DNA from 2 places in the Rhodoflexus sp. genome. Region 2 is predicted to be linked to the other one. Evidence: riboswitches for the same ligand, from Rfam matches in the RefSeq annotation. Region 2 holds a riboswitch; the other holds the start of a gene.
The links. Region 2 has a riboswitch for S-adenosylmethionine ahead of ACWIP2_RS11115 (O-acetylhomoserine aminocarboxypropyltransferase/cysteine synthase family protein). Riboswitches for the same ligand answer to the same signal wherever they lie in the genome.
Positions count from the first base shown of each region.

Region 1: linked by a shared signal. The riboswitch ahead of ACWIP2_RS12200 (TonB-dependent receptor) and the one ahead of ACWIP2_RS11115 (O-acetylhomoserine aminocarboxypropyltransferase/cysteine synthase family protein) in region 2 are both predicted to bind S-adenosylmethionine.

Region 1 is NZ_JBRCHD010000053.1:87,805-104,204, forward strand. It holds gene ACWIP2_RS12150 (DUF5916 domain-containing protein) at 1-1,232, opposite strand, end outside; gene ACWIP2_RS12155 (SpoIIE family protein phosphatase) at 1,369-3,384, opposite strand; gene ACWIP2_RS12160 (tetratricopeptide repeat protein) at 3,512-4,864, shown strand; gene ACWIP2_RS12165 (Tex family protein) at 4,919-7,207, shown strand; gene ACWIP2_RS12170 (cation:proton antiporter) at 7,212-9,377, shown strand; gene ACWIP2_RS12175 (sigma-70 family RNA polymerase sigma factor) at 9,599-10,468, shown strand; gene ACWIP2_RS12180 (NUDIX domain-containing protein) at 10,535-11,080, opposite strand; gene ACWIP2_RS12185 (DUF1838 family protein) at 11,083-11,994, opposite strand; gene ACWIP2_RS12190 (membrane or secreted protein) at 12,135-12,869, shown strand; gene ACWIP2_RS12195 (APC family permease) at 13,073-14,380, shown strand; SAM riboswitch class I at 14,609-14,706, shown strand; gene ACWIP2_RS12200 (TonB-dependent receptor) at 14,800-16,400, shown strand, end outside.
Region 2 is NZ_JBRCHD010000048.1:29,559-45,958, reverse strand. It holds partial or broken gene ACWIP2_RS11160 (NADAR family protein) at 1-239, opposite strand, end outside; gene ACWIP2_RS11155 (phosphoribosyltransferase-like protein) at 242-1,384, opposite strand; gene ACWIP2_RS11150 (ribonuclease Z) at 1,623-2,531, opposite strand; gene purB (adenylosuccinate lyase) at 2,531-3,874, opposite strand; gene ACWIP2_RS11140 (hypothetical protein) at 3,971-4,492, shown strand; gene ACWIP2_RS11135 (MarR family winged helix-turn-helix transcriptional regulator) at 4,613-5,089, shown strand; gene ACWIP2_RS11130 (acyl-CoA dehydrogenase family protein) at 5,202-6,998, shown strand; gene ACWIP2_RS11125 (transglutaminase-like domain-containing protein) at 7,290-7,934, shown strand; gene metX (homoserine O-acetyltransferase MetX) at 7,946-9,055, opposite strand; gene ACWIP2_RS11115 (O-acetylhomoserine aminocarboxypropyltransferase/cysteine synthase family protein) at 9,097-10,419, opposite strand; SAM riboswitch class I at 10,673-10,770, opposite strand; gene ACWIP2_RS11110 (shikimate kinase) at 10,872-11,396, opposite strand; gene ACWIP2_RS11105 (MFS transporter) at 11,498-12,745, shown strand; gene surE (5'/3'-nucleotidase SurE) at 12,745-13,572, shown strand; gene dtd (D-aminoacyl-tRNA deacylase) at 13,581-14,033, shown strand; gene ACWIP2_RS11090 (nucleotide pyrophosphohydrolase) at 14,039-14,365, shown strand; gene ACWIP2_RS11085 (SDR family oxidoreductase) at 14,379-15,239, opposite strand; gene ACWIP2_RS11080 (helix-turn-helix domain-containing protein) at 15,323-16,400, opposite strand, start outside.

The DNA.
Region 1 (16,400 bases), on a different contig from region 2:
TTCTGCTTGCCAAGATTTTGCGAATAGCGCCCGACGGCATAGGTTATGGGCGCATGGGTTGCGTCGCCGCCCTGCCGCATGAGAATTCCGCCATAGTTGCGCTGCACCGAACGATAGACATAGCGCGCACCTGCCACGATCGGCAGCGGGTTGCCGACAGCATCCAAGCCAATCCGACGGCTGAAAAAGGGCTGTATGCGCATCGCGCCGCCCACGAGGTTATCCTCAGGCGCAAGACCTGCCCCGAAAAGGCTGGCATTTTCCAGAAAAAATTGTCTGCGTTCAGGGAAAAATACCGAAAAGCGCGTCAGGTTGTTTACTTGGCGGTCAGCATCTGCTTGCGCAAAGTCTGTATTAATTGTTAAATCAAGTACGCTGTTAGAGTTGATTGCCCACTTGACATCCCCGCCGACTTTGGAAATAGATTGCACACGCTCGCTGCTGTTAGCCGCAAAAGGGTAGCGGTCAACGGTTTGCAGCACGTAGGGAATCACCTGCACGTTGGGCGCAGGCGGCGGCGGTTGTATGCCCGTCAGTTCGCCTGCATATTCCATCCGAAAGACACTGAAAGCGCGAGGATAGGGCGACCAGCCTGTCAGCTCATTACTGGCGCGGCGGTTGCGCACAAAGTTGATGCCCCAAACAACCTCCTTGCCTGCAACAGGCGCAGGGTAGCGCAGGGTCTGCCAGGGAATGGCAAACTCTGCCACCCATCCGCTGTCCAACCGATGAGTGCGGACTTTCCAGCGTCCGTCCCAGTCGGTGTCAAACATCATATCATCAAAACCCAGCAAGTCGCGCTGCGAGCCGTAAGGATTTGCCATGAACGCCATCGCATTGCGTTTGTCGTTGAATCCGTCAATGACGATGCCGAAAACGTCCTGCTCTTCGCTATCAAAATCGCGGCGCAGGTCGGGCACGCGGATAGCCTTTCGCCCCAGCGAGTCGCGGCAAAATGCGGCAATATAGAGGTATTCATGGTTGTATAAAATGCGTACTTCGGTGTCAAAGCCTGCGGGCTGCCCCTGAAAGGGTTCTACCTGCACAAAATGACTAACAGGCAAGGCAGTTTGCCATGCGGCTTCATCCAAATGCCCGTCTATTTTCAGACTTGCCTCTGTGCGAACGGCTACTACTTTTTTACGGATCGAATCGGGTTTAAAAACTTCCTGCGCAATAGCGTATTCTTGCACAAATGTGCTGAAAAGCAGAATAGTAAAGATTTTTTTCATGCAAAAAATAAGCAGGCTGTAATGACGATGAGGAACTGTCTGATTGATAGCTCTGTAGAATGCTACAAAGCTATCTGCTTGCCTGCTGATTTGCAAACGGTTAGGAGCCGGTCTGCTGCTTTGCCTCAAGTACCTTTTAACCAATCCGCACAGCCAGCAGCGTCATATCGTCTCGAATGGGGGTATTTTGTCTGTGCTTTTCGAGTGCTTTATCGAATTCGTTTCGTTGATGTTCCATACTCAAACTTCCGCTGAGCAAAATTACGTCTTTGAGTTGCTGATAGCCAAACTTATGCAGTTGCGGGTTGGGCTGGTCGGTAATACCGTCAGTGAACAGGTATAGGCAGTCGTCTGTGTGAAGCCTCAGCAGGTGATCTTGATAGCTGTGCGCAGCTACATCTTTTTTGAACCCTCCGATTGGTCGGCGATCGCCGCGTATTTCTTCAAGTGTGTCGGTCTGTGCCCGATAAATAAGCAGCGTTCGTTTGGCACCTGCAAATTGCACTTGCCTGCCTTCTATGAGACAAATACCTACGTCCATGCTGTCGTTATTGACTTTTTGTTCCTGACGTAGGACAAGCCTGAGGTTTTTATCCAGACCTTTCAGTATAAGAGAAGGTTTGCCAAATCCATGCTGCTTGACTTGGTCGTTGAGCAGGTTATAGCCGATGAGGGACATAAAGGCGCCCGGTACACCATGTCCCGTACAGTCTACAACGGCAAGCAGCGTCCTGTTCCCGTCTGAATAGCACCAGTAAAAGTCGCCCGATACAATATCTTTTGGCCTGTAATAGATAAAATGATCTTTGAATAGCTCGTGGAAAGTACTTGCCGGCGGTAAAATTGCCTGCTGGATAGACTCTGCATAGCGGATGCTGGTCGTAATCTGGTGGTTTTGTCGCTCAATTTCGGTCTTTTGCGACTGGATTTCGACATAGGCCTTTTCCAGATTCTTATTTTTTTCTTCGATGCTGTTGCGTTGCAGTATAATCTCTTGCGTTTGTCTTTTGAGTTTCTGGGAAACCATGTAAGAAACAATTGCAGCCCCTGCAAGAATAACCAAGATGATAAAACCGATGAGCAAACGCGCCTGATAAAGCGCCTCGATGGCTTCCTTTTCTTTAATGGCAGCTTCTTTTTCAGCAGCGATGCGTGCTATCTTTTTTGCAGCAGCAGCATTGAGTGAGTCTTTGGACATTACCTCGAGCCGCATCTGGTCAATTGCCTGCTTGATGCGTTCCTGTGCTCTTTCGTAGGCCAGATCATTTTCTATCAGTTGCTTCTCCAGCCGGTTAAGATATTTGCGAAGTTCGCTTTTTTCATCTTCCGAAAGTGTCTGATTGCTGAGGCGCGTAGCTATTTTCTCTATCTTATCGCGGATTTTGGAACTGCGCTCGCTGAGAAATTGCTTTTCCATCTCCAATTCGTTAAGCACACTGCTAAAGTCTTGTTTGATCACATCTCGTATCTGTGCTTGCCGTCCAGTAGGTTGCTCTGTGGGCGGCTTCGTATCCGATACCTGCTGGATAGCGGCTGTCTCTTGCTTATCGGCTATCGGCTTGCTGCTTTTCAGGTAGATGAAAAAGCGGTGATTGGCTGCTAGATAGTAAATACTGCTCACTTCGTAACCCTCTACCTTAATTTGCTCATTATCAAGATCATTTGCTTTGAGATAAGGTGGGCTATTAAATATGATTTGTCCTTTTTCATCAGTCTTGAATCTCTTTCCTTTGAGTTGTACGCTGACTTTAGGCAACGACTGGTTTTTTTCATCAAATATTTCGATAACCTGAATAGCACCGTCGGGTAGCTCATCTTTCAGCTTGATTATCAGTGCATTATCTGATGAATTGTATGCAAAACCACTGCGCTCGATCTTTTTGTTGCCTACGTAAATAATTGTTTGGTCAGTAATAGCAAAAGAAGCAGGCATTTTAAGTTCAAAACTGCCTGAGGGGTCTGTTTCTGAACTGATATTGGGGAAACCATCGAAGAAAACCTTCGTACCTTTTACAGGGACATTGTCTGCCCTAAGTACTTGTCCTGAAAATAATTTACTTCGTTGGTTTTGTGCCTGTGCTAAATGCAGATAATTGCCCCACAAAATACTGTAACAAAACAGGGCTATGAGTAACCTTGCAAAAGATTTCATTACTTTTGATTTGTAAAGCAATTTAAGAAAAAAGCTGCCAAAAAGGAAAGGTTTCACTAACTTAAACAAGCATTTGTTTATTCGACCATTCAGACCACAGCGGACACTCTGTCTAAGCAGGATATCTATGAAGCAAATTTGTACTACGATTTTCATTTTACTCGTCTTTTACAGTTACAGCGCTTTGGCACAGCAGCAAAGCGGATTGGATTTTTACTATCAGGCTGTAAAAGCTAGAAAAGCGAGGCAGTATGAGCAGGCAATTCAAAACTATGATTTTGCTATCCAGCGAGAACCTAAAAATCATTTCTACTGGTACGAAAAAGGATTGTGCGAGTTTCTGCTGCGGCGCTATCCGGCCGCGAGCAAGACGCTGAGCAGCACTATCCAATTGCGCAACGATTACACACCCGCCTATGTATTGCTTGCTAAAATTGGAATTGCAGAAGACAATTCCAAAAAAATCATAGACAACCTCAATCTGGCAACCAAATACGAGTCGGATAATGCTAAAAAGATCAATTACAAGATCGTGGCAACAAGCCGATTAGTTCGGGATGGCGATTTGACACAGGCCCATGCCCAGATCAAACAAGCCTATCAACTGTCGCAAGAGGATAGTTCTGCTGTGTACTATTATGCCAAAATCAGTAACATGGTTGGTAAATATGCCGATGCTGAGGCTGCTTTGCAGAAATACATACCTAAAATAGCTGCACAGCTGCCTGCTGTCAAGGCTAAGTATTACTATGAGTTGGGCTTTGCCCAATTTCATCAAAATCAATACGAAAAAGCTGCTGCAAGTTGGAAAAATGCAGAGTTTGGGGTTTTCAAAAACCGCATCGAGCGCTATTCTCCCAAATATTTCACAGCTATGGCGCTTACCTATTTCCGCATGTATGAAGACAACTTGGCCAATCATTTTGTCGAAAAAGCATTAGCTATTGAAAAAGATTTTCCTTCAGCTCATGTTATTTCGGTGCAACTTGCCAAGCGGAAAGTAGACCACAGCACAACGCTCCCGCAGTTGCAAAATGCTGTCCAGCACGAGAGCAGCACCATCAAAAAGAAAGAGTCTCTGATGACGATCAGCGAGTATCAGTTTCAACTTGGCAGGTACGAAGATGCCGCAAAAACACTAAACGAGTTACTTGCCATAGATCCCGATAACCAGCGCGCACAGTTGTTGCGCACCCTTATTCCCTATCACCAGCAAAACTACAAGGCAGTTATTGCGGCTACCGATGCAATGATCAAAAAGACAACCAATGCGGGAGAGCAATTGCCTTTTATTTTTCTGCAAGGGCTCGCGTTGAAGAAAGTTGGGCAAAACGAAAGCGCAATTAAGACATTCCGTCGCTTGCTCAATACACCGCTTGCTCCGGCAGCCAACTACGAAATTGATATCATATTGGGACGCACAGGTCACGAGGAGGACTTCAATCTGCGACTGATTGACCCGCCTGAAGATGCGAAATGATGCGTATTTGCATAATTTTGTAGTATCAATCCACTTTGCCATTCAAAAATTCTTATGGAAAAATACTTCCTGCAAATCGCCGGCGAACTGAGTGTCGCCCCAAGGCAGGTACAAGCTACGGTTGAGCTGTTGGATAGCGGAGCTACCGTTCCATTTATTTCGCGTTATCGCAAAGAAGTTACGGGCAGCCTTGACGAAGTAGCAGTAGCCACCATCCGCGATAGGGTTGCCCAGTTGCGCGAGTTAGACAAGCGCAGAGAAGCAATTCTCGAATCAATGCGCGAAATGGGCAAACTCACGCCGGAGCTGGAAGCAGCATTTATGGCAGCCGAAACAATGGCGCGTCTGGAAGATTTGTACCTTCCGTATCGTCCGAAAAGACGCACCAAAGCAACTGAGGCACGAGAGAAAGGATTGGAGCCGCTGGCTGATATTTTGCAGGCACAAGACGACCGGACAGACTTGCTTGAGGCAGTACTCACCTTTATCAATGAAGAAAAAGGTGTTAAAACAATTGAGGAAGCACTTACAGGCGCACGACACATTATTGCCGAGCGCGTCAGCGAAGATGCGCAAGCGCGTTCCAATATGCGCGAACTTTTTTTGAACAAAGGCAAGTTCAAAGCAAAAGTAATCGCAGGCAAAGAAAACGAAGCACAGAAATACAAAGACTATTTTGACTGGGAGGAAAATATTGCCGATGCGCCCTCACACCGTATTTTGGCGATGCGTCGGGCAGAAAAGGAAAATTTTATTTCACTTACATCTTTCCCTGAAGAAGAAGAAGCACTTTCCCTGCTCATCAATCAGTTTGTCAAAAATACCAATCCGAGCAGCGATCAGGTGAAAATGGCCGTGATAGACGCATACAAGCGCTTGCTGGGCCCCTCGATGGAAACAGAAGTTCGTGCATTGACCAAAAAACGCGCCGACGAAGAAGCAATCAAGGTGTTCGCCAATAATCTGCGCCAGTTGCTATTGGCTTCGCCACTGGGCGAAAAGCGCGTACTGGCCATTGATCCCGGCTTTCGCACAGGTTGCAAAATTGTTTGCCTCGATGCGCAAGGCAAACTACTCCACAACGATACAATCTACCCGCACGAGCCACAAAAGAAAACCGCCGATGCCAGCATGAAGATCCGCAGCATGTGCGAAGAGTACAAAATTCAGGCAATAGCCATCGGTAACGGGACGGCCAGTCGCGAAACCGAGCAGTTTGTCAAAAATATTCATCTGCCTAAAAATATTCAGGTGGTGATGGTTAACGAAAGCGGCGCTTCTGTGTACTCTGCTTCCGATGCTGCCCGAAAGGAGTTCCCCAACCACGATGTTACCGTGCGCGGCGCGGTTTCTATCGGTCGTCGCCTAATGGATCCACTAGCCGAACTGGTAAAGATAGATCCTAAATCCATCGGAGTAGGACAGTACCAGCACGATGTAGACCAAAGCGCACTGAAGCATTCTCTGGATGATGTGGTCATCAGTTGTGTGAATGCCGTAGGCGTAGAAGTTAATACGGCAAGTAAAGAGTTGCTGACCTATGTTTCAGGTTTGGGGCCTTCGCTGGCGCAAAATATTGTGGACTATCGCGATTTGTACGGGCCGTTCAAAAACCGTAGCGAACTGAAAAAAGTACCGCGTCTGGGCGATAAAGTATTTGAACAGGCAGCAGGCTTTTTGCGCATCCGCAACGGGGAGAACCCGCTGGATGCAAGTGCTGTTCATCCCGAAAGCTATCACATTGTAGAAAAAATGGCTGCCGATCTGAACTGTACCGTTCAGGATCTGATGCGCAGCGAAGAGTTACGCAAGAAAATTGACCTGAAAAAGTACATCACCGATACGGTCGGGCTGCCAACTTTACAGGACATTGTCAAAGAATTAGCCAAGCCGGGCCGCGATCCTCGCGAGCAGTTCGAGGTTTTCTCTTTTGATGACAGCGTACACAGCATCAGCGATCTGAAAGTTGGCATGAGACTTCCCGGTATTGTTACCAATATCACCAACTTTGGTGCTTTTGTAGATATCGGCGTGCATCAAGACGGGTTGGTACACCTCAGCCAGATGGCAGACCGCTTCATCGAGCATCCGAGCGATGTAGTCAAAGTACATCAGCGCGTGGTGGTAACCGTCACAGAAGTTGACGTAGCCCGCAAGCGCATTGCATTGAGCATGAAAGGTACTCAGAAGCAAGCACCCGCTGCCGATAAGACCGATAAAGCAAAAGCAAAAAAGACTGCCATGCCCGATGCAAGGAATAAACAAAGCAAACAACGCCAACAGCCTAAACCTGAAGAGGATATGAATACCCTACTGGCTAAACTCAAGTCTAAATTCAGATAGTCGTTTGAATCGGGTACTTGTTGTCTTTGCGACACTGATCGTAGGTGCTGCCGCACTGCTCTGGTGGATTTTCTACCAAGGCAGTGCTTTTTCTAAAGGTATAGATCCGTCGGCTGAAACGAGATCTGCCGCCGCAACAGAGACCGATCTCTGGGCAGCATTGGCTGAAAATCTACATCATCCGGCCGCCTTGCTCTTGCTGCAAGTAATTGTGGTAGTGTTTTTTGCACGCCTGATGGGAATTCTTGCTACGCGGCTCGGCCAGCCTTCCGTAGTAGGTGAAATTCTGGCGGGTATCATTCTCGGCCCTTCTCTGGTTGGCAATCTATTTCCTGATTTTACTGCTTTTCTTTTCCCTGCCGACTCGCTACCCGGTTTGCAGGCGCTGAGTCAGTTTGGGTTAGTGCTTTTTATGTTTATCATCGGCATCGAACTGGATCTGTCCGTACTGCGGAAGCAAGCGAGCAAGGCAATTATTATCAGCCATACGAGTATCATTATCGCCTATACGATGGGTGTAGGGCTGGCGTATTTTCTGTATGAAAAATTTGCACTTGCAAGCACTCCCTTTATGGGCTTTGCACTGTTTATGGGGATTGCCATAAGCATAGCCGCTTTTCCCGTATTGGCGCGCATTGTGCAAGAGCGCGGGCTGAGCAAAACCGTTTTCGGCAGCATGATCATTACCTGTGCGGCTGTAGATGATATTACTGCATGGTGTCTTTTTGCCGTAGTAGTTGCTACTGTAAAGGCGGGGAGTACCGGCGGTGCATTGCTGACCGTAGGTGCATCGGCTGTTTATGTGGCAGCGATGCTCTATGGCGTTCGCCCATTTCTAATCAAGTTTTCGGAGATATATGCATCCAAAGAAAATATCAACCGCACAGTCATTACATTTATTTTCCTTTTGTTGCTCGTCTCAGCACTAATCACCGAACTAATCGGCATCCATGCGTTTTTTGGAGCATTTTTGGCAGGTGCAGTCATTCCGCATAACATTCGTTTCAAAGAGATTTTGGCAGAAAAAGTAGAAGATGTAAGTTTGGTACTCCTCCTGCCGCTTTTTTTTGTATTTACCGGCTTGCGCACCGAGATCGGCTTATTGAATAACAGTAGCCTTTGGACAACTTGTGCCGTTATTGTTGCCGTAGCTGTTGTAGGAAAAACGATGGGAACGGTCGTCCCTGCGCGCTTAGTTGGACTGCCTTGGTCGAATAGTTTCATACTCGGCGCATTAATGAACACGCGCGGGCTGATGGAATTAGTCGTGCTCAATATCGGCTACGACTTGGGGCTGCTGAGTCCCGAAATATTTGCGATGATGGTCATTATGGCTGTTGCTACGACGATGATGACTGGGCCTGCGCTGGATTTGATTGATAAGGTTTCCGAATGGCTGCGACCAGCCACAGTGGACACGGCAGACAAAGAAAGCTATCACATCCTCATTTCATTTGGCGTACCTGCTATGGGGCGCAAACTGCTACATTTGGCCGCCCAAATGGGTACACCGCCCTACAATAATTTGAAGATAACAGCGTTGCATATTACACCTAATTCGCAGGTAAGCCCGATTGATGCACAGATATTCGAGCAAGAAGGTTTTGCGCCGATCAAAGAAATGGCAAACCAATTGCAAGTGGCTATCAACTGTATTTATCGGACAACCGACGACTTGGTCAAAGAAGTGGAAGAAACCGTAGAAAAGGGTAATTTTGACTTATTGCTTGTCGGGGGAGCGCGTTCTTTATTTACAACAGAAAAAACCGGCGGACTTGTGCAGCGATTTCTCAATGAAGTTGATGCAGAAATAGGTATCTTCGTAGATAGAGGCTTAGACAAGGTCAGAAAGCTGCTCCTACTGCTCGATGCGCCCGGCGATATGGCACTTTTGCCTTATGTACAGCAATTTATTGCCGGCGGAGCGCAGCATTTGACAGTCGTACAGAGCGATTTGTACTTACCCGACGAAAAAAATATAGTACCGATAAACTTTTACGAAAGTTTTTCTGTTGATATATTGAAAGTATCGTCTGTGGTAATTGATTGGCCGCTGGTTGGTTATGACTTGCTGCTTGTTAGCAGACGTACTTACGAAAGACTAACCGAACAGTTTCCCGAATGGATTGCCAAATGTCCCAGTATTTTGATTGTCAGATCGGTTAATTAAGCGAATTACCGGAAAAAAAGTCCGCAATAATTTATTTTGTATTTGTTGGGTTTTCTAACTTTGCGCCTTCACACCATGTTGCAAACAAACTTTGTCGCTGATTAACCTGTTGCAAAACTTACCTTCCTCATGTTGTGAGGATCGCGTTTTTTGTGGCAGGAAAAATAATGCTATTGTTTATCACGTTATTTGTTTATAACTATAAAAAAATCTGCAAGCCAATGCGTCAGTTAAAAATTACAAACACTATTACCGACCGTCGTGAAAGCGCTACCCTTGAGAAGTACTTCACAGAAATCAGCCGTATCGAAATGCTGACTGTGGACGAAGAGGTAGATTTGGCACGCCGCATTAAGCAGGGCGACAAGGCCGCATTAGACAAACTGACTAAAGCCAACCTCCGATTCGTTGTGTCGGTAGCCAAGCAGTATCAGAATGGACATATGCCTCTCAACGACCTGATTAATGAAGGTAACTTAGGTTTGATTAAGGCTGCCCAAAAGTTTGATGAGACGCGCGGTTTCAAATTTATTTCTTATGCTGTTTGGTGGATTCGTCAGTCAATTATGCAGGCGATTGCCGAAAACGGCCGTATCGTGCGTTTGCCTGCCAATAAGACCAATGCTTTGAACAAGCTCAAAACAGCTACAGGCGAATGGGAGCAACAGTACGAGCGCGAACCAACGCCTGAAGAGTTGGCTGAAATCCTCGAAATGGATTTGAAAGAGATTAAAGGAATCATGACCACTTCCGTGCGTCAGATTTCCGTAGATGCGCCTTTTGATAATGAAGATGGCGGTACGCTGCTCGACGTAATGTCTGACGATACCACAGAAAGCACCGATAAAAATGTTGAGTACAACGAGTCTTTGAGTATCGAAACCGAGCGTGCGCTTTCTATCCTGAGCGAGCGCGAGCGCAAAATCTTGAAGTTGTTCTTTGGTATTGGTATCGAGTCGCCAATGACGCTGGATCAGATCGGTGAGATTATGGGCACTACCCGCGAGCGTGTGCGCCAGATCAAAGAGAAAGCGCTCAAGAAAATGCGTGTATCTTCAAAGGCAAGTCAATTAGCTGAATATTTAGGATAGTTTTCAGACGATTACAAGCAAACAGCCATTTCTGCTTTTGTGGAAATGGCTGTTTGTTTGTTGCCGCTATTTGACAACTGCCGCCGCTTTGAGCAAGCCTGCCACGCTGATGGCATCGGTGATGCGTCCGTCCATCGCCATTGCCACCGCTTCGCTAAAAGGCAAATGCCAAAGGGCGAGTTGTTCGGTTTCTTCAAATTCGGTTTCGCCCGACTGCAAATCTTCGGCAAGGAATACATAGCCGACTTCATCGGTAACAGAGTTGGAGGTGTGCAGTTTCATCAGGCAAGTCCACTTTTGAGCGGTCAATCCTGTTTCTTCTTTGAGTTCGCGCTGTGCCGAAGCAAGCACATCCAACTCTTTGTGTCCCCCGCCCATCGGTATTTCCCACGAATATTCATTGAGCGGATAGCGGTACTGCCCAACTAACCACGTGTAGCCATTGGCATCAATGGGAACAATGCCGATAGCAATGTTCTTGAAACTGACCACCCCATAAATGCCGAGATTTCCGGCAGGGTTGATTACCTCATCTTCCCTGACAGAAATCCAACGGTTGTCGTAAACGACTTTGGAAGAAAGGGTTTGCCACGGACTGCGCGTGCTTTCCATGCTTATTTTTGCCGTCTTTTTGCGTCAATGTATTTCTTAAAAACCGTCCAACTCGTTTCGTTGGGGCGCTCGTCGTTGGTTGGCGGCGCGGTTACGTAGATAGGATAATTGGTTTTAATTTCTTGTTTCATCGCTTCGGGCAAATCGTCCCAACTTTTTAATTTTTTGCCTAAACCGCTGAAAATCAGCTGCCCTGCGCGGTCGCCCATTTCCATCCACGGCAACCACTTAGAAACGCGATTCCATGCTACAATCGCTTTTTCGGCGGTGTTTTTATTAGCATCGAGCAGGTCATCGGTATTGCAGGCAAAGTTAAAGATTTCCATCGCTTGGTAAGTTCCGCCTATATAGTCCTGATAATCACCTGCCAACGGGTTGGAGTAGAACAAAGGCACTTCAAAAGTTGCTAAGAACATATCGTCTTTGATAGTACCGGGCAGTTTATACGGGTTAGAGCTGTTGGCATTGGCAAAAATCGGGCGCGAGTTTACAGGGTCGTTGGCGACGTGAACTACTTCCACTTCTTTACCCGTCCATGGATTTTTCCACGTGCGCATGATTTCTTTGGTCTGTGGGTCTTGGTAGAAAAGCAGCTCACGCGATACCATGCGGTAGCCATAGCCTTTTTCAGGGTCTGACAGGGTAGCGCTGCGGCGCACGTTCATTGCCTGATAGGTAAACAGCAGGCGGTCTTTTTCGCCGGGGACGCGGCTGTAAACATTGCCTTCCCACCAATAAACCACATCTTCATCATCTTTCAAACTGGTTTGCAGTTTGCGCATAATTTTAACAGCATCTTCGGGTTTGGAAGGGTCTAAACGAGCGATGGCAGCAGGTTTGCCTTTCTTTTGTGTCCATGCTTCGGGCGCTGCCAACAACAGAACAGCCAGTAGCAATAGTCCAATCGTTCTCATATTTCGTTTTTCTTGATATTAATTTGTTGATATGCACAAATTAGCCTACAAACGGCATAAAACCTCGTGGCAGCCTTTAAAAAATATGAACTCATGGAAATCGGCTATCTTTAACCCCTGTTTAACCAACCCTTAATCAAATGATGAAACATGTGAAATTATGGCTGACCGTTATCGGGATGCTGACAGTGGGTCTTGTGTATGCGCAGGATGCCCGCTTGAAAGGAACGTGGCGGGTGATGAATCCGCAAGGGATACCCGCAGGTGCTGAAGTTATCTATATGATGAGCGACAGTTATTTTGTTTCAGCTGCCTTCAACGAGCAGGACAAGCAGTTCATAGGCGTGTTGGGCGGCACGTATCGCATAGCAGGCGATCAGTTCATCGGAACGCTGGAGTTCAACTCAGCGGACTCTACGTTGGTTGGCAGCAACCGCTCATTTACTTTTTCAGTTGCTGCTGACGGCAAACAGATGAATATCATCACACCCGAAGGTAGTACAGAAACATGGACGAAAATAGACGATGGCGCTACTTCGCTGACAGGCTTATGGCGCTTTGCAGGCAGGGTAGATGCAGAAGGCAAAGAAACCCGTTCGCCGCGCAGCGCCCGCAAAACCATTAAGTTGCTGACAGGCGGCTACTTCGTTTGGGCAGCCATCAACACAGATACCAAGCAGTTCTTCGGCTGCGGCGGCGGTACTTATACTGTGCAAGACGGCAAATACACCGAAAATATCAAGTTTTTCAGCCGCGACAACAGCCGCGTAGGTGCAAGCCTGACTTTTGACTTTGAGATAAAAGACAAAGACTGGCATCACAAAGGCAAAAACAGCCGTGGTGAAGCCTTGTATGAAATCTGGGCAGTGGATTAATGGCACATCGCCCCTTGAAATGGTTGTTCGTGGGGACACTAATGCCGTGGTTTGTGTCCTCACAAACCACTTGCGTATGGGATGTCGTTCGTGAGGACACGAACAACGGTAATAGCAACAGAAAAAACCGTGTCAATCCGCGTCATCTGCCCCAATCCGTGTGCTATGTCGCTACGTAAACCAAACAAAATCAAATCATATAAGTGAGCAATAAAACCAATCAACCTATTGCGGGTAATATCGGAGTAATGACTGCAGGCTCGGTAGTAGTTGCCAATATGATTGGCACGGGCGTATTTACCAGCTTAGGTTTTCAGGCTGCCGACATAACCTCTGTTTTTGCACTGCTGATGCTCTGGCCAATTGGCGGATTAATTGCTTTCTGTGGTGCGCTTGCCTACGGCGAACTGGGTGCTGCTTCGCCCCGTTCGGGGGGTGAATACCACCTGCTGGGCGAAATTTACCACCCTGCCATTGGTTTTCTGGCGGGCTGGGTTTCAGCAACTGTCGGCTTTGCTGCACCAACTGCGCTGGCTGCCGTAGCGCTGGCAAAATACACGGCAGCAGTGTTTCCCGATTTGCCAACGACACACACGGCGGCAGCGGTTGTGGTTGCTTTTGCGCTCATACATTCGTACAGCGTTAAAGTAGGCAGCTATTTCCAAAACTTTTTCACGCTGCTCAAACTGCTCGTGGTTATGTTTTTTGTAGCGGCGATTGCTTTTGTGGAGCAGCCCGTTGAGTTCAGCCTCATGCCGCAGGCTTCGGATTGGGCTTGGCTGGCTTCTGCACCTTTTGCCGTTTCGCTCGTCTATGTGTCTTATGCCTACACGGGCTGGAACGCAGCCATCTACATCGCGGGCGAATTGCGCAACCCGCAGCGCGATTTGCCTGTTTCTCTCTTTGGCAGTACGCTTTTGGTAACGATGCTTTACACAGCTGTCAATTTTGTATTTCTTTATACCGTTCCAATTGCCGATTTGGCAGGAAAAATTGAAATTGGCTTTTTGGCAGGCACCTATATTTTCGGCTCTGCAATTGGCGACGTGCTTTCGCTGCTGATTGCGCTGCTGCTGCTTTCTACCGTTAGCGCGATGGTGTTCATTGGTCCGCGCATCCTTAAAGTCATGGGCGAAGACTATTCCTTCATGAGCGTTTTGGCAAAAGTCAGCGGCAGGCAGACTCCCGTTTATGCAACCATTTCCCAAACCGTCATTACACTGCTGTTTATCTACACGGCAAGTTTTGAGCAGGCGATGATGTACACAGGCTTTGTACTGATGATGCTGACTTCGCTGGCAGTGGCGGGGGTGTACGTACTTCGCTTGCGCCATCCGAACCGCCCTTTGCCGTACAAAATGTGGGGCTATCCTGTTACGCCTGCCGTTTTTCTGCTCGCCAATACGTGGATTCTTGGTTTTGTGGCTTATGAAAAGCCTTGGGAATCATTGATCAGCACACTGATTATGGTCGCAGGCTTGGCGATTTACTGGCTCAAAATGGGTAAGTAAGCAGTTTAAAACGCGCTTTAAAAATAGCTACCGCCAAGTCCGCTAAGTGTTTTTTTGATGGTCTTTCTCTTTGTGTACTTTGCGATTGAATCTTTGCGCACTCTGCGGTAAAAAAGAACGTGTTAATTTGACCAGTTATTGAAACCATTGCAAAAATCTGCCTAATTATTTTGGCGATCTATCATTTGTAACACTCCTTTGCAGCACTCAATTGTCAACCTGTCAATTGATTTATTAAGAAAGGGGGAGAGATTAGGCTCTGCGAACCCTTAGCAACCTGAAAATCAAGGTGCTAAATCCTAACCCGATTTTGGGAAAAATAAATTTAATTGTTGTTTTGCATGTTGAACAATTGTAAATTCCTGCTGTTTTTTCACAGTCGTCACTTATTCCACATTTTTACTTAATCACTTTCCCGCATGAGAAAAATTTTTTTCTTGCAGTTGGCGCTGCTATTGCTTTTGAGCAGTCCACTACTGGCACAACAACTAACCATTAAAGGCACTGTAACCGAATCGGGGAATTCTGAATCGCTCGCCGGCGTAAGCATTCGTATCAAAAATACGACGCAGGGCACTACAACCGCCGGCAACGGGCAGTATCAGATACGCGCCAAATCGGGCGATGTGCTGGTTTTCAGCTACATAGGCTATCAGACACAGGAAATCAGCGTGGGCAGCGAAACGACCATCAACGTGAGTCTTGCACCTGCCGACCGCATGATTCAGGACATCCAGATTGTAGGTTCGCGCAACATTAATCGCACCGAACTGAACACGACCGTTCCGGTAGATGTGATTGACATGGCAGCCCTGCAACAGGTCGTTCCGCAATACGACGTGAACCAGATTCTGACCTATCTGGCTCCTTCGTTCAATGCCAACCGTCAGTCGGCTTCGGACGGTACAGAACACATTGATCCTGCTTCGCTGCGCGGACTTGGCCCCGACCAGACCCTCGTGCTGATTAACGGCAAGCGCAGACATACCACTTCGTTGCTCAACAATCAGGGCACTTTCGGCAATGGCACGGTCGGTACTGACCTGAACTCCATCCCTGCCGCAGCGATTGAGCGCATTGAAATCCTGCGCGACGGCGCTTCGGCGCAATACGGCTCGGATGCCATTGCAGGCGTTATCAACATTGTACTGAAGAAAAATACAAACCTGCTCAACGTCAATGCTTCTTCGGGCATTACCTCGGCAGGCGACGGGCAGATGACGCAGTTCAACGCCAACTACGGCTTTGATATAGGCAAAAAAGGCGGCTACCTGAACATCACAGGCGAATATTACCACCGCGGGCAGACTAACCGCACCAACAACCACGACCTGATTATTTTTGACCAGTCCGCTTTGGGTAACTTTTTTGCCTATGTGTTTACAGACGACCCTGCCGCATCCCGTCGCTTTGACGACAACGAATTGGCGCGTCGCGGACTGACCCGCGATGATTTCAACTTCCGCGTGGGTGATGCGGCGATAGACAATGCCTCGCTGTTCTTCAATTTCAGCCTGCCGCTGGGCAATAGCAAAAATACCGAACTCTATGCTTTCAGTGGTTTGAACTATCGTCGGGGCAAGGGTAACGGTTTCCGCCGCCTGCCTTCGGAAACTAACCGCGTAGTACCTGAAATCTTCCCGCTTGGTTTCCAGCCCAGCACTTTGTCCAATATTTTTGATGGCTCATTGGCAGTAGGTTTGAAACACCGCTTCAACAGCGGTTGGTTGTTTGACCTGAGCAACACGCTGGGCAATAACCGCTTTGACTACACAGTGGACAATACGAACAATGCCTCGCTGCGTCAGGCAAGCCCTAAGCGCTTTGATGCGGGCGGTCATTCCTTTTTGCAAAACACGATGAACGCCGATTTGAGCCGCTTCTATGCAGGCGTTTTGAGTGGTTTGAACCTTGCTTTCGGCGCGGAATTCCGTCTGGAAAACTACCAAATTCGTGCAGGTGAAGAGGCTTCATGGCGCAATTATGCCTTAGTAACCCAACCTGACGGCACTACAACCAA
Region 2 (16,400 bases):
CCAACCATTTTTGCAGACATTGGACTTTTCTCCTTAATTATTTTCTCTTGAATGTCTGGAAGATGTGGAAATCTACAAGCCTGATATAATGCTTCAGAAGTAAGTATATGAACCCCATTAACTCTCAATGGAAAGCCTGAGGCCATATTTGAAAGACCACCATAAAGCTCTTTTGTCTTTCTGAATACACAACACTCATTTGCGTAATAGACTTTATGTTCGTGTTTTTTCGTTTCCATAATTAAAAATGTAAATCATCATCAGGAGTTGTAGGATTAGCTACAAAGTTAAAGTTTACAATTGGGTTACCACCCCGTGTTACCTTAAATAGTGGAGTAAACCCATCACCCGAATACCAAAATACTAATGGAGCATTATTAGGAACATTCCGCCACGTAAAACACAATGCACCAAATCCAAAATCCTTTAATGAAGGAAGTGAATACCCTAAGGCTCTCATATTAGGTATTTGTGAATTTGCATTGTCAAGAATTTGAATTCCTTTTTGTAGGAATGCGTTCTCCACTATTTTACGATTTTCGGCTGTGGTGAAAAAAACTTCATTTATCGGTAGGTTTACTGGGCGATAAAACTCATTTGGCCCTGTTTTCCAACCCTTTTCATTTGCTCTTTGGTCAACACGGTTAGTAATTTCCGCTTGATATTCTTTAACTCTGTCCGTTTGTCCTTCTTCTAATGGAAATATTAAATCAATCTTTGAGGATTGGGAAACACCATTTTCAATTTCAATTAGTCTATACATTTTGTGCTTTGAGGATACGTCATTAGAAATCTTATGTCGCATCTCCGCTACTTTCTTTCTGTAATTTTTTTCGTGTATAAAAACGTATGCAAATACCAATGTTGTAGAATTGTCTGCTACTGCTTGACCATTAGTTTTATTTGCCGAAAAATTTTGTTCTGACCAGTCTTTTATGTCGGAAATAAGTGTCAGTCCTGTGCAAAGTATGTCGTCTATATAGATTGAGTATTTTTTTGAAGTCGTTCCACAGTCAGCAAGAGAAAGTCCATATTTATCCTGAATTAACTCGTCAAACAATGACAGCATTATCCTTTGGCTCTTGCCTTCTGGTTGAAGATTTAGAAAGTCAGAATTTTTCAGAAATTCCTTAGCACTTTTGAAGCCGAAGTCCTTTGTCAGAACTTGAATAACCTGGTCTAAGAAGTCCTTAACTTTTGATTTTGAGCAATACCTTTTCTTGAAAATATTGTCAAGTTCAGTAAGAATTGGCACTCTCAAGTCATTGTCAAACTGATTAATCCAATTTCTAATACTGTCGGTTGTCATACGAACATGGGGTCTGTTCTCGTCTGCCCGATAGTCTTCTAAAGTCTGATAAATACTGGTTATTAATTGTTCCATTGTCGTTGTCTTTTTAGCATTATCGCCAACTCTCAAATATACGCAACTCGCGCACATCCCTGTAACAATATTACGCATTGATGCGCTAACAAGCAAATACGTCTATAAAAAGTCATAAGATACTCATAATGAGCTTTATATGGACTACGACAATGCAAAATACGCATCGCGGCAATACAACTTGCGAAACAGGAAAATAATTGCGCCAATCCAACCGACAATACCAAACCCGCACCCCCTAACCCACCTCAAAAACAGCCCCGTCCGCAGCAGCCAGCGTGTTGGGGAATACCTCGCGGGCTTCGCTGAGCAGTATATCTACTTCGCGGTAGCGGGTCGAGAAATGTCCCAGCAGCAGTTGCCCGACTGCTGCTTTTTGTGCAATCGTGGCTGCCTGTCGTGCGGTGGAGTGCGTTGTTTCTATGGCTCGTGCTTCCATGTCGTCGGCGAAAGTAGCTTCGTGGTAAAGCAAATTGACACCTTTTGCCCATTCTATCACCGGCGGGTGGTACAGCGTATCGGAACAGTAGGCATAACTGCGCGGCGGCTTGGGCGGCTGTGTATAGTCATCCGCCGCCAGTGTTTCCCCTCGCCAAACAACATCTTCACCGCGTTTGAGCGCTTGCAAATGTCCGAAAGGCAGGTTGGCAGGTAGTTTTTCTTTGATCAGGTTGCGTGGCTTTGCTTTTTCGCGAAAGAGGAAACCGACGACGGGCAGCCCATGTACCAGTGGCAGCGTGCTTACCGTAATTACTTCATTGTCAATAATTACCGAAGGCTTTTCCATATCCAACGGATAGAAGTTAAGCGGAAAATGCAGTATAATGCCCGTGCAGCGAAATTGCACCGTCAGAATTTCTGCCAGTTCGCGCGGAGCGTAGAGATTGATTGGCTGGGTGCGTCCTTGCAGGCTCATACTGGAAAGCAGCCCTACCAGCCCTAAGTAGTGGTCGCCGTGCAGATGGCTAATGAGAATGTGGCGAATGCGGCTTGCTTTTATGCCAAACTTTTGAATTTGCATTTGCGTGCCTTCGCCGCAGTCAATCAGGTAGAGTTGTTCGTTAAAATTGACCACTTGTGCGGGCAATCCGCGCCCCCAACCCGGCACAGCGGACGAACTGCCTAATATGGTAACATTGAAAATCATCAAATTCCTGTGTAATTAAATGGACTCACCGCCAGCATTTCGGCTTTGACAGCGTCGGAAACCTCCAGCGAGCGGATAAACTCGGCGATGCTTTCCCGCGTAATATCGCCCTGACCGCGCGTAAGGGCTTTGAGCGTTTCGTAAGGCTGTGGATAGGCTTCGCGGCGGAGGATGCTTTGCAGCGCCTCGGCAACTACTGCCCAGTTGTTGTTCAGGTCGGCTCGCAGGCGATGCTCGTCTAATCCGATTTTACCCAAGCCCTTTTTGAGCGAGTGCAGTGCCACTACCGTATGCGCCAGCGGAACGCCCACATTGCGCAGCACTGTAGAGTCTGTCAGGTCGCGTTGCAGGCGCGAAACGGGTAGTTTTTCAGCCAAAAAGCCAAAAATCGCGTTGGCATAAGCCAGATTGCCTTCCGCATTTTCAAAGTCAATCGGATTGATCTTGTGTGGCATAGCCGATGAGCCTACCTCATGAGCGACGGCGCGTTGTTTGAAATAGCCCATAGAAATATACGACCACACATCGCGGGCAAAATCAATCAGGATGGTGTTGATGCGGCGCAGCGCGTCAAAAAATGCTGCCAAGTGGTCGTAATTGTCAATTTGGGTTGTCCATTGAGAGCGGCGCAAGCCCAATGTTTTATTGACAAAGTTATTGGCAAAATTTTGCCAGTCAATGGCAGGATAGGCTACCTTGTGCGCGTTCATATTGCCTGTGGCGCCGCCGAATTTGGCGCTGTAAGGAACTGATTGCAAGGCTTTTAACTGTTCTTCTAAGCGATAGACAAACACCTGAATTTCTTTGCCCAAGCGGGTGGGAGAAGCCGGTTGCCCGTGCGTGAAAGCAAGCATCGGAACGTCTGCCCATTGGCTTGCCATTGCCGAGAGTTTTTGAACAACTTCGCCCAAAAGCGGCAAATAAACGGCAGTTACAGATTCTTTCAGCAAAAGCGGAATGGCTGTGTTATTAACATCCTGTGAAGTAAGTCCAAAATGTACAAATTCTTGGTAACGAGCAATTTGTAGCCGTTCAAAATGTGATTTGATGTAATATTCAACCGCTTTTACGTCGTGATTGGTCGTTTTTTCTATTTTTTTGATTTGCTGTGCATCTGTTGCGGAAAAATTGCGGTAAATGTTGCGCAATTCTTCAAAAAGATGGCTGTTAAAATCGGCCAGTTGGGGCAGCGGCAACTCGCAAAGCGCGATAAAATATTCAATTTCAACCTGTACGCGGTAGCTAATCAACCCTTGTTCAGAAAAAAAGGAGGCGAGCGCTTCGGTTTGTTTTCTGTAACGCCCATCTATCGGAGAAATTGCAGAAAGCGGGGAGAGTTCCATGCCAAGCTTTATTAAGCGACAAATATCGGATTTTTTTTCATTGATATTCCTGCAAACTTTGTTACTTTGCTATATGGTTTTTTAAACTTTAGAACAATGAACGAAGGATTCAACCCCGAAAAAATTGCTGCGCTGAAGGAAAAGTGCAAGCAAGCCAAGAAGTCATTCATATACGTAACCGACGAGCAGCAACCTGATGAGGACTCTGCTTATTTTCAATTTGTGGGTAAACACGATGGCAAAGAAGTCATTTTCGATGCGTTTATTTATCCGCTTCGCGCAGAGTACGAAATGGCAGTTTTCGACATGGCAGAGCAAAAACTGAAGGAGAAATTCCCGAACTATACCAACTATGACGAAGCCACCGAAGAGCAACAGGACTATCTGGATCTGTTGATCGAAGAGATTGAGAGTGAAGACGAAGTTGGTGTTTCTGAATTTGTCAATATTGATGAAGCAGTTGATTTTGGCATTGGCATTGACATATGTTTGAATGTAGAAGAAATCAACGACGAGGTAATCGAGAAATTTGTTCGCCAATTTAACGACGGCACGCTTGAATTGGACGACTCTGTCTATTCATTCAGCTATGCTACTGAAGATGGCGACGAGGAATAGGTATGTAAGTGGCTCTTTCTGTAGTTATTCAATAACGAAATCCTGTTAGGTTTTTGCACCTGACAGGATTTTTACAAACAGACTCTTAGCCCCTTTTTTCATCAACAATTAAAACGATACATGGAAAATTCTACCGCTACTGGCATGGATTCTCAGATAGAGCAGGAATTTCTTACCCAGATTACTAACTATGGCTTTGTCATCGAGCGGACGACCAAACGCATCCGCCAGAACCTGCAACGCCGTTTCAATGCACACCACTTTGGCGTAACCGTTGACCAGTGGGTTGTGCTGGACTGTATTTACCAAAACAAAAGCATCAGCCAGAACGAAATTGCCGATCGCACCTTTAAGGATGCCCCCACTGTTACGCGCATTATAGATCAACTCTGCAAGAAAGGACTCACTACCCGTTCGACCGATGAGAACGACCGCCGCCGGTTCATGCTGAAACTGACTGCCAAAGGATATAAGAAAGTTAATCAAATGCTGCCTGTGGTAATCCAGATGCGCAAAGACGGCTGGAAAGGACTCGATATTACTGACTATCAGCGGCTTATGCACATCATGAGCACCATCTTCAACAATCTGGATTAGAGGCAAAATTTTTTTTCGATTATTATGCGTGCATAACATTTTTTTCTTTACCTTTGTATTGTTATGCTTGCATAACATTTTTCGTGCACCTAATCATTAAACGCTGTATATTATGGAAATGGTAGAAAGAAAAGAAGCTCTCAAAGGCGGAGAGTTTCTGATTCGCGAGTCTGAAGCACATGATGTATTCATTCCTGAAGACTTTACCGAAGAACAACGCATGATGGCGCAAGCCTGTACGGACTTCCTGCGCACCGAAGTTTTCCCCAATATTGAGAAAATGGAAGATGTGGAATCAGGTTTTACCGTAGAATTGCTGAACAAAGCAGGCGAACTGGGCTTGCTGGGCATTTCAGTTCCCGAAGAATACGGCGGGCTGGGCATGAGTTTTAACACCTCTATGCTTGTAGCCGACGTATTGGGAACAGGAGGCTCTTTCTCTACTGCTTTTGGTGCACATACAGGCATCGGTACGCTGCCTATTTTGTACTATGGCAACGAAGATCAAAAGAAAAAATATTTACCAAAATTAGCTACCGGCGAGTGGAAAGCCAGTTATTGCCTCACCGAGCCTGATGCAGGTTCTGATGCAAACTCGGGCAAAACAAAAGCCCGCTTGAGCGAAGATGGCAAATATTATATCATCAACGGACAGAAAATGTGGATTACAAATGCAGGTTTTGCTGATTTGTTCATCGTTTTCGCTAAAATTGATGATGATAAAAACCTCACCGCGTTCATTGTAGAAAAAAACTACGGCGGAATTACCATGAATGACGAGGAGAAAAAACTCGGCATCAAAGGTTCTTCTACCCGTCAGGTGTTCTTCAACGACTGCCACGTGCCTGTGGAAAACATGCTTTCCACACGCGGCAATGGCTTCAAAATCGCTGTCAATATCCTTAACATTGGTCGTATCAAACTGGGTGCTGCCGTTATTGGCGCCAGCAAAGATGTGATCTCGATGGCTACGAACTATGCCAACGAGCGCAAACAATTCGGAAAATCTATCTCTTCTTTTGGAGCTATCAAATACAAAATTGGCGAGATGACGGCGCTGACTTATGCTACTGAGTCGGCTGCCTACCGTGCAGGACAGTGTATCGAAGATAAAATCGAATCGCTCATTGCCGAAGGTATGGATGAAGCGCAGGCAAAATTGAAAGGCGTAGAGCAGTTCGCGATCGAGTGTGCTATTATGAAAGTACACGGTTCTGAAGTATTAGATTACGCAGTGGACGAGAGTCTGCAAATTTATGGCGGCATGGGCTTCTCTGAAGAAGCGCCTATGGCACGCGCCTACCGCGATGCACGCATCACCCGCATCTATGAAGGGACAAACGAAATCAACCGCATGTTGCTTGTAGGAATGATCCTGAAACGTGCAATGTCGGGCGAGTTAGACGTTATGGGCCCTGCAATGGCAGTTGCCAAAGAACTGACCAGCGTTCCAACTTTTACCGCTATTGATACTTCTGTACTGTTTGCAGAAGAAAAAGAAGTAATCAAAAACCTGAAGAAAGCCGTACTGATGGTAGCAGGTAAAGCTGCTCAGACTTTCGGTCCTGCACTGGAAGAGCAACAAGAAGTGATGATGCACGTTGCCGATATGATTATCGAAACTTATGTAGCTGAATCTGCTCTGTTACGCACCGAAAAACTGATTGGCATTCGTGGTGAAGCGGCTTGCCGCCAGCACATCAACATGTCGCGCCTGTACCTGAATCGTGCAGTGGACAAAGTAGGCTACCATGGCAAAGAAGCCATTAATAGCTTTGCAACCGGAGATGAGCAGAAAGTAATGCTGATGGGCCTGAAGCGTTTTGCTAAGATGAACCCAATCAATGCAACAGCGATCCGCCGCGAAATAGCTGACTTTGTGATTGAACAGAATAAGTATCCTTTCTAATTCATCATATTTCCATTTCATTTATCCCTGATACAAGCATGAGTCTGATGGCTTATGCTTGTATGCCTTTTCAGTCATTCACCTCAACATGCAACTAATACCATATATGAATTGCATGATGGGTAAATCTACAACCATTGTCCTCTTCTTCCATTGTTCGATTAAGAGCTTCACCAATTACCAATACAGCTCCTAAGGAACAGAAAAAGGGGCAGGGATAATTTCAACGCTAACCATATGCCATTCCTACGGTATAAAAACTGCATGGTATCTGACTTATTTTAGTATAACATGGAACAATATCTTAGAAGCACCTACTTCATAGACCATACGAGCGAAGCTATCCGGTCTTTTGTGGCAGCTATTGATTTTTCAGAAGATACAACTGCTACTGAAAAAGCAGTGCGACTCTACTACACTGTTCGCGACGGCTTCCGCTATAATCCGCACAAGATTTCCATGCAGCCCGAAGATTTTCGGGCTAGCGCACAGGTGCAGCAAGCCGAAGGACATTGTATAGACAAGGCTACTATTCTGGCAGCAACAGCCCGGGCCATCGGTATTCCTTCAAGGCTGGGTTTTGCTAATGTGACCAATCATATCGGAACGGAAAAATTGGAAAAAGTGCTGGGAACTAACGTGCTGGTTTTTCACGGCTATACAGAACTCTACTTAGAGGGACGATGGGTGAAAGCCACCCCCGCCTTTAATGCAGCACTTTGCGAAAAACTGAACGTAGATCCGCTAGAATTTAATGGAAAAGAAGACTCTGTCTTTCAGCAATTTAGTCGCGATGGCAACCGCTTCATGGAATACCTGCACGACTACGGGTCTTTCGATGATCTGCCCTTCGAGCAAATGATTGGCGAGTGGCGCAAACACTACCCCAAACTATTTACCGAAGATATTGAGCAATTGATCATCTCGACAGAATAAGCCTTAGTTGATTACGCCGCTACCCTCAGTAGCGGTTTTCTTTTGTAGAAAGATACTAACAGTGAAGTAATTTGCTCGTATTCTACCAGAAAACCATCGTGTCCGTAAACGGAATCTATTTCGGCATAGCCTGCATCAGGAATCAGACGAGCCATGAACTGCTGCTCTTCAGGCGGAAACAGGATATCGGAAGAGATGCCTACAACCAATGTTTTGGCACGAACTCCTGCCAGTACATCGGCAATATCGGCGCGTCCCCGTGCTATGTTGTGGCTGTCCATCGCCCGCGAAAGGCGCAAATAGGCAATCACATTGAAGCGCTTGATCAGTTTTTCGCCCTGGTATTGCATGTAGCTTGCTGCTCTGAAATCAGTAAACTTTTCGTTCGAGCTTTCGCTTTGGCGCAGTTGGTAAGCCTTATAGTTGCGATACGACAGCAGTGCGATAGCACGGGCTGCCTTCAACCCATTTCGACCTGCGTCAGGCTGCGCCTCTTTCCACGTTGGATCGGCATAAATAGCCATGCGTTGCGCTTCGTTGAATGCGATTCCCCATGGCGAATGATAGGCATTAGAAGCCAGCATTACTAAATGACGGATGAGCGCAGGCTGGATAATCGCCCACTCAAGCGCCTGTTGCCCACCGAGCGATCCGCCTATGCAAGTATGTATTTGCTTGATATTCAAGTGTTTGCGAAGTAAATCGTGCGCGCGCACCATGTCGCGAATCGTTACTTCGGGAAAGTCTGCATAGTAATGCTTGCCCGTTGCCGGATTGATGGAAAGCGGTCCGGTACTGCCATAGCACGAACCAATCACGTTAGCACAGACAATAAAATACTCCTGCGGATCGTAAAAACGCCCCTCGCCTATCAGACCTGCCCACCAGTCGGCAGCATCGGAATTGCCTGTCAGCGCATGGCAAACCCAAATGACATTGTCCTGTGTCTGATTGAGTGTGCCAAGCGTAGTATAAGCCAATTGTAATTGTGGCAACACTGCCCCCTGCTCTAAGACAAAAGGCTGATTATATTCAAAAATACGCATGGAGGTCTTGTTTTCCATAGCTGCATGATCTGTATTGAGCGCGTGGAGTGCGGAGGTTTGCCTCGCCTTATCCATTTTTGCAAACCCCGCCCTCTCTGCGTTTGGTTGATAGATGATTATACTAAAGCGCCTTCCGGTTCTGTAATTTTTGCAAGTGCCTGCTCAATATCGCCGATGATGTCATCTACGTGCTCGATACCGACAGAAAGACGCAACAAAGTAGGCTGTATGCCTGCTGCTAACTGCTCTTTATCAGAGAGTTGCTGGTGGGTAGTTGAAGCAGGGTGAATAATCAGCGTTTTGGCATCTCCTACGTTGGCCAGATGGCTGATCAGTTGCAGGCTGTTGACAAATGCTGCCGCCCGTTCGCGATCGCCGCGCAAGGTGAAAGTCAGTACGCCGCCAAAGCCTTTCTTGAAGTACTTACGGGCTATCTGGTGGAAAGGACTGCTCGCCAGTCCGGGATAGTTAACAGCAATCACCTCAGGATGCGCCTCTAACCAACGTGCGATTTTGAGCGCATTATCTACTGTGCGATCTACACGCAGCGAAAGCGTTTCCAAACCTTGCAACAGCAGGAAGGAATTGAAAGGACTCAGCGCGGGTCCGAAGTCGCGCAGCCCCTCTACCCTTGCGCGAATGATAAAAGCAATGTTGCCAAACGGGCCTTCGCTACCAAACACCTCCCAGAAATTCAATCCATGGTAGCCTTCAGCAGGTTCTGAAAACTGTGGGAACTTGCCGTTGCCCCAGTTGTAGTTACCGCCGTCAACGATAACGCCGCCGATGCTCGTACCATGCCCGCCGATCCACTTAGTGGCAGAGGCTACTACAACGTTAGCTCCGTGCTCAATCGGACGGAACAAGTATCCGCCCGCACCAAAAGTATTATCAACAATCAGCGGTAGATCGTATTTACGTGCCAAAGCCGCTACGCGATCAAAATCAGGCACGCTGAATGCGCCATTGCCAATCGTTTCAACATAAATAGCTTTAGAATTAGCATCTATCTGCGCTTCTAAATCTTCTGCACTATCGCTGTTGGCAAATTTAACTGTAATACCCAATCTTTTGAAGGCTACTTTGAATTGGTTGTAAGTGCCGCCATATAAATAGGGGCTGCTGACAAAATTATCGCCTGCCTGCAAAATATTATTAAGTGCGATAAACTGCGCTGCCTGCCCCGAACCTACCGCCAAAGCAGCTACGCCGCCCTCCAAAGCGGCTACGCGTTTCTCAAATACGTCGGTAGTAGGATTCATCAAACGGGTGTAGATGTTGCCAAACTCTTTGAGCGCAAACAGATTAGCCCCGTGTTCAGCATCTTTGAACACATAGGAAGTAGTCTGATAGATCGGTACAGCTCTAGAGCGTGTTGTGGGATCAATTTCTTGTCCGGCATGGAGCTGTAATGTCTCGAAATGAAGTGATTTTGACATGGTTTGTTAATAAATTAAGATGGAATGTATAAAATTTGCATAAAAGATAGTAATACACACCAACCGAAGCGGTGTATCAACCCCAAAGGATCAGCAAAACAACAGGAGGACTAACAACAGTAACAACAACACATTTGAGCGAATGTGTTGGCAAAAGATCTGTTAGTGAAGGGATAATTCACAGACAAAGCTGCAAATGAATGAGGATGTGAATTTGTGGAATTAATGCTCTGTGTGTTCATAAGTAGCAATCAATTTATATTCCCCTTTTGGGTTAGGAATTAGCACCTTGAATGATTCAGGTTGCTAAGGGTTCATCGAGCCTAGTCTCTCCCCCTTTCTGTATAAATCAATTGCACGAGCAATTGACTGATATAGCAAAGTAATAAAGTGCTTTTCTAAACTCCAAACTTTGCAGGCGTTTTTTTGAAAAAAATGTACAGTCTCTTTTTTTATTGCTCGGAAAGGTATTTGTGGATCTTGTTGTAGATGTAGTCGGCGTTCAGATCCAGCCCGCTAATGGCTACTTCTGCCTGATCATAATACGGGAATCGTTTTTGATACAACTCCTTGAGTTTTTCTAAGATATGCTCAGCGCTTTCAGAGGCGAGCAGCGGGCGCTCTTGTTGCTGGCGTTCAATCCTACCTGCAATTAATGAAAGCGGTACATTAATAAAAACTGCTAACCCATGAGTATTAATCTGCTCCATGTTATCGAAAAAGCAGGGTGTTCCGCCTCCGGTGGCAACTATGGTACGCGACATTTTAAAAGTGCTATGCAAAGCCTCTTTCTCAAGCTCGCGAAAATACGCTTCACCTTTTTGTGCAAAAATATCGGCAATGCTCATTTGTGCCTGTTCTGCAATCAAATCGTCCAGATCAACGAAGTGGTATGCAATTTTGCCGGCTAATTGTTTACCTAAAGTTGTTTTGCCCGATCCGGGCATACCAATCAAATAGATACGCGAAGGAATCATTCGTATTGTAAGGGTTTAACTTTTGGTTGGCAATATACAACACAAATGGGTTTCTGAGAGAAAATTGATACATTTGCTTTGTTGTCTTGTCGGATAGTCCCATGAATGAAGTCAGACTAAAGAATCTACTATATTGGTCTTATGCTGTAGTAGCAACGCTGGTTTTTTCGGCTATTTTTATCAGTGTGGCTGCTTATCAGTACGATATAGATAGCAGTAGCATCCGCAATGTAACCTTGTACAGAGAGTTGGCAGGCCTGGTAGGCGGCGTGCTGGTAGCTTCGCTTGTTACAAGCATAAATCTGCGCAAGATCCTATTGGCAGGCTTTTTATCGCTCGCAGTAGCTTCTTTGTTTGCCTTTGCAGTACCCGGTTCATGGACATTCTGGTCGCTTTATATAGTTGTCGGTTTCATATTTGGCATTTTTCGCCTTTGCTTTGCTTATGAACTATCGCTGCAAAATAGCAGGGAGGAAGGTTTGCTTTCCGATATCTGCCACTTAGAAACTGCCTACATGTCGGGTGTAATGCTTACTGTATTGCTCTCGGGTGCAATGATTTATGCACAACAACTCGAACTGCATCAGTTATATTTAGTATCTGGTATCGCCTGCCTGGCACTCGGGGCTTTGGTCTTTTTTATGAAAGATCGTTACGAGTTTGGCAAGCCCTCTCCTATATCGGGAAATCAGTTCAAGGCTGTTGTTATGAGTCTTCCCAATATTTTGAGTACCTTATCGCGTACACTTATTGCACTGATGGCATTTTGTCTTGGGCTTATTATCATAGTTAATACTTTTATTTTTGCATGGATGAGCTACTACAATGCGAGTTTTTTACAACTAAGCGATACGCTGGTATGGCAATATACGATCCTATTAATTGCCTCTATCATCAGCAGTCGTTTGATTACTGCTGCGCTGGTACATTATTTTCCTTTACAGGCTATTCTGATTACCAAACTATTGATAAGCATTATCATCATTATGATTTTTGCTGTTAGTATGTTTGATTTTCAGCCCACTAGTACAATAGACTCGATGCCCGATCTGCCAACACCTATGTTGCTAATATTGGTACTCTCTTTTACTACGGGAAGCATTGGCCCTGTATTGGTAGGCATTGCAACCTTCCACTCCCCCATTGAAAGGCGCGGACACATCTTGGGTCTAATTACTGTTGTTACGGTTATAGGTGCAATTGCAGGCAGATTACTTTTTAACCAAATGAACAAACTGTTCGATCCTGTCGTACTTTTGGGAAGTATGGTGATCCCATTGGCTATCACAGTGGTTTTGAGTACATTATTTATCTACGATTTAAGAAGAAGCACTTCATCAGCTGCCTAATGAAAGAATCTGACAGACCTCTTATACTAATTTCTAACGATGACGGCATTACAGCCAAAGGTATCAGCGTACTGGTAGAAGCCATGCGTCCGCTGGGCGATCTGCTGGTAGTAGCGCCCAACAGCCCGCAGTCGGGCATGGGACACGCCATCACGATCCACTCGCCGCTCAAAATCTACAGATCATCTGTTTTTGAGGGCGTAGAGTCTTACGAAAGTTCGGGAACTCCAGCCGATTGCATCAAACTGGCAAAGTATTACATCCTTAAGGATAGAACCCCTGACCTTGTCGTTAGCGGCATTAACCACGGCAGCAATACTTCTATCAGCATTCTCTATTCGGGTACGATGTCGGCCGCGATCGAAGCCGCGATCGAAGGAATGCCTGCCATCGGCTTTTCGCTCTGCGATTTTAGCAAAGATGCCGACTTTAGCCATGTCATCCCCTATGTAACCTCGATCGCACAGCAAGTGCTCAAGACAGGGCTGCCACGCGGAACAGCACTCAATGTCAATTTTCCAAGAAAACAGGAAGAAGAGATCAAAGGCATCAAGATCTGCCGTCAGGCAAAAGCCCGCTGGAAGGAAGAGTTTGACGAACGAACTGATCCCTACGGCAGAAAATACCTGTGGCTGGCAGGTAGTTTTGAAAATCCCGATAAAGGCGAAGATACCGACGAGTGGGCAATTGCACATAATTATGTCTCAGTAGTGCCCTGCCTCTTCGACCTGACGGCGCATCATGCGATGGCGACGCTTAACTACGAGTGGGATATCTTGCGCGAAACAGCGCCTCGCATTATCAAAGAACACTACGATAACTTCTGATGCTACTGATGATTGCTGTTGTGCAACGCGTTACAGAAGCCTCTGTAACCATAGAAGGACATGTACACGGGCAGATTGCAACAGGCTTTCTGGTGCTGCTGGGCATTGCCAACAACGATACCACCGAAGACGTAGAATGGCTGGCAGGAAAAATTGCCGGGCTGCGTATTTTTAGCGACGAGGAGGGAAAAATGAACCGCGCACTGGCAGATATTGATGGTAACATCTTGCTTATCAGCCAGTTTACGCTGCATGCAAGCACCAAAAAAGGCAATCGTCCCTCGTTCATAGAGGCTGCCCCACCGCCTGTGGCTATTCCACTTTACGAGGCAATGATTGCCCGCTTGCAACAACTGACCGGTAAAAAAATTGAAACGGGTATTTTTGGCGCTGATATGAAAGTGCGCCTGCTCAACGACGGCCCCGTAACGATCATCATTGATTCCAAAAATAAAAAATAGTTCTTATGACCATCCGGGAAGCCCAAAAAATTGTTGATGAATGGATCAGCACGATCGGTGTGCGCTACTTCAACGAACTGACCAACACTGCCATATTGATGGAGGAAGTCGGCGAAGTGGCCCGCATCATGGCTCGAAAATATGGCGAACAGTCGTTCAAAGCATCCGATCAAGAAGTAGATTTGGGCGAAGAGATGGCAGATGTACTTTTTGTATTAATTTGCTTAGCCAATCAGACGGGAATAGACCTGACCGAAGCCTTCCAACGGCGCATGGACAAAAAAACCAAACGCGATGCAACCCGCCACAAGGAAAACGAAAAGCTGCAATAAACAGTCTTTTCATTTAATATCGAACGCCGGTCAGTTGTTCACTCATTTCCCAAAGTCGGCGGGCAATTTGCGCGTCTGTAGCAGCGGCAATCATATTTCGTCGCATTCGTTTTTTATAGAAGTAGCCACCGCTGATGCCTTTGACATCGGGCGAAGTAGCCAGATAGATTGAGGTTTCAGCACCTTCTTCCTCGCTGATCAGGAAAGGTTTGGCAATTTTGAACAGCCACGCGAACCAGCCCGAAGTATCACCTGCAAAACCTGAGTTAACAGCCCCGGGATGAAGCGAATTGGCTGTAATATTTTTTCCTGCCGTTTTTCTGGCAAGTTCTGCCGTAAAGATAATATTGCACAACTTAGAGACGCAATAGGCTTTTATACCACTATATCCACGTTCCATTTGTAGATTTTCCAAACTAAAAGGAGCATAGCGATGTGCTTCGGAAGCCACGCATACTACCCGTGCCTCTCCGTTCTGGGCAGCAGCTTTTTCCAAGGCAGGCATTAGCAATCCTGTCAGCATAAAATAGCCCAAATGATTGACCGCAAAAGTTGTTTCTATGCCGTCTTCAGTCAGTTGTCGCTTGTCGGAAGCCAGAAACCCTGCATTATTGACCAGCACATCTAAGCGATCGTAACGGGCAAGGAACTGCGCAGCCGCCTTCCGAATCTGCTGCTGTGAGGCAAAATCTACCTGAATAACCTCCACTTTGTCGTTGCCCGAAAGGTTGATGATTGCATCGCGGGCTGCATTTGCCTTTGCAAGGTTGCGGCACATCATCACAACCCTATCCCCGCGTTTGGCAAGTGCGATGGCTGTTACTTTGCCAATACCCGAATTAGCGCCCGTTACGATGCTGATTTTATTTTCCATAAGCCGATATATATCAGCCAACAAGTTAAAACAACCGAAGGCTTTTAGCAAGTATCGCGGCGGCAAAATGAAAAGAGTTGTTTCTAATCCTCGCGCTGCAAGGTTTCAAGGGCTGCTTTCAGATTAGCGATGCGCTGCTCCTGACGGCGGATCGTCGGTTCGGCTGCCCGCGACTCGCAGTCCGTAGCAATACATCGCTCGCAGGTTTCACCTACTAAGCGGATGGGAATTGCTGGATCGTTCCAAAAGCGAATACTCTTCTTAAGCGCATCATTGACAAGCAAGCCAATCGAAACGCTGTGAATTATAGGCGAACCTTTAAACGAAGGCTTTGCCATACTCAGAATCAGGTACTCTTTTTCAAGCCCGTAGTATTTGGAGCGCTGCGCCTTGCACAATACGTCCGCCTCGCCTGCCTGTAGCTTTGCCCGCAAGTCCTGAATGACCTGAATGGACACCCAACGACGACAGTAATGCTCGTTGAGCATAGATGCGTGAGGTGCTTGCAAACCTGAGAGATGCAGTTCTTTGCTCAAATCGTAGAGGTCTGTACCTGCCCGATTGTTGAAACGGAGGAAAAACAGCTCATGCAACCCAAAAAAACGCGGCAATAAATTGGTCAATCGGTGGTAAAACAACTCTGGGGCAACTTGGTATTTATCCAACAGTTGCAGCAGTAGCTCAGGCTGAAAGGCTTTGGACTGAAAAACGGCTCGCAGATCTGCCAGAAACTCTTCGCGAGGTAAAAAAAGTGCGCAACTAAAATATGACCCTTTAAAATTATTGACTGCCTGATCAAAAGAGTTTACCTCTACCCACGAGGTAGTATAAGAGCGATCCGTGATTTTCATAAACTGAAAGCCCAGCTCGCGCCCCAGAATAAAGCATTTTTGCGTCTCGCTTAGGTCTTTGTTGAGCAACAGCCGCGGCTGTTTACCCTTCAATGTTACCGAACGAAGTTCTTGTAATTCAGGCTGTTGTGAAAGCCCATTTTCCTCGATGCGATAGTTGTACGCATCGCTGAGAATACGGATCAGCTCTTGCGCACACAGCGGGAAATGATGAATTGCATGTTGCTTTTTAAAGGCTTCTACCTGTTGCTCGATATCGTCAAAATAATTTTCGTGCATTTCTTGGTAGGAGCGCAGCGCCGAGAAGTAA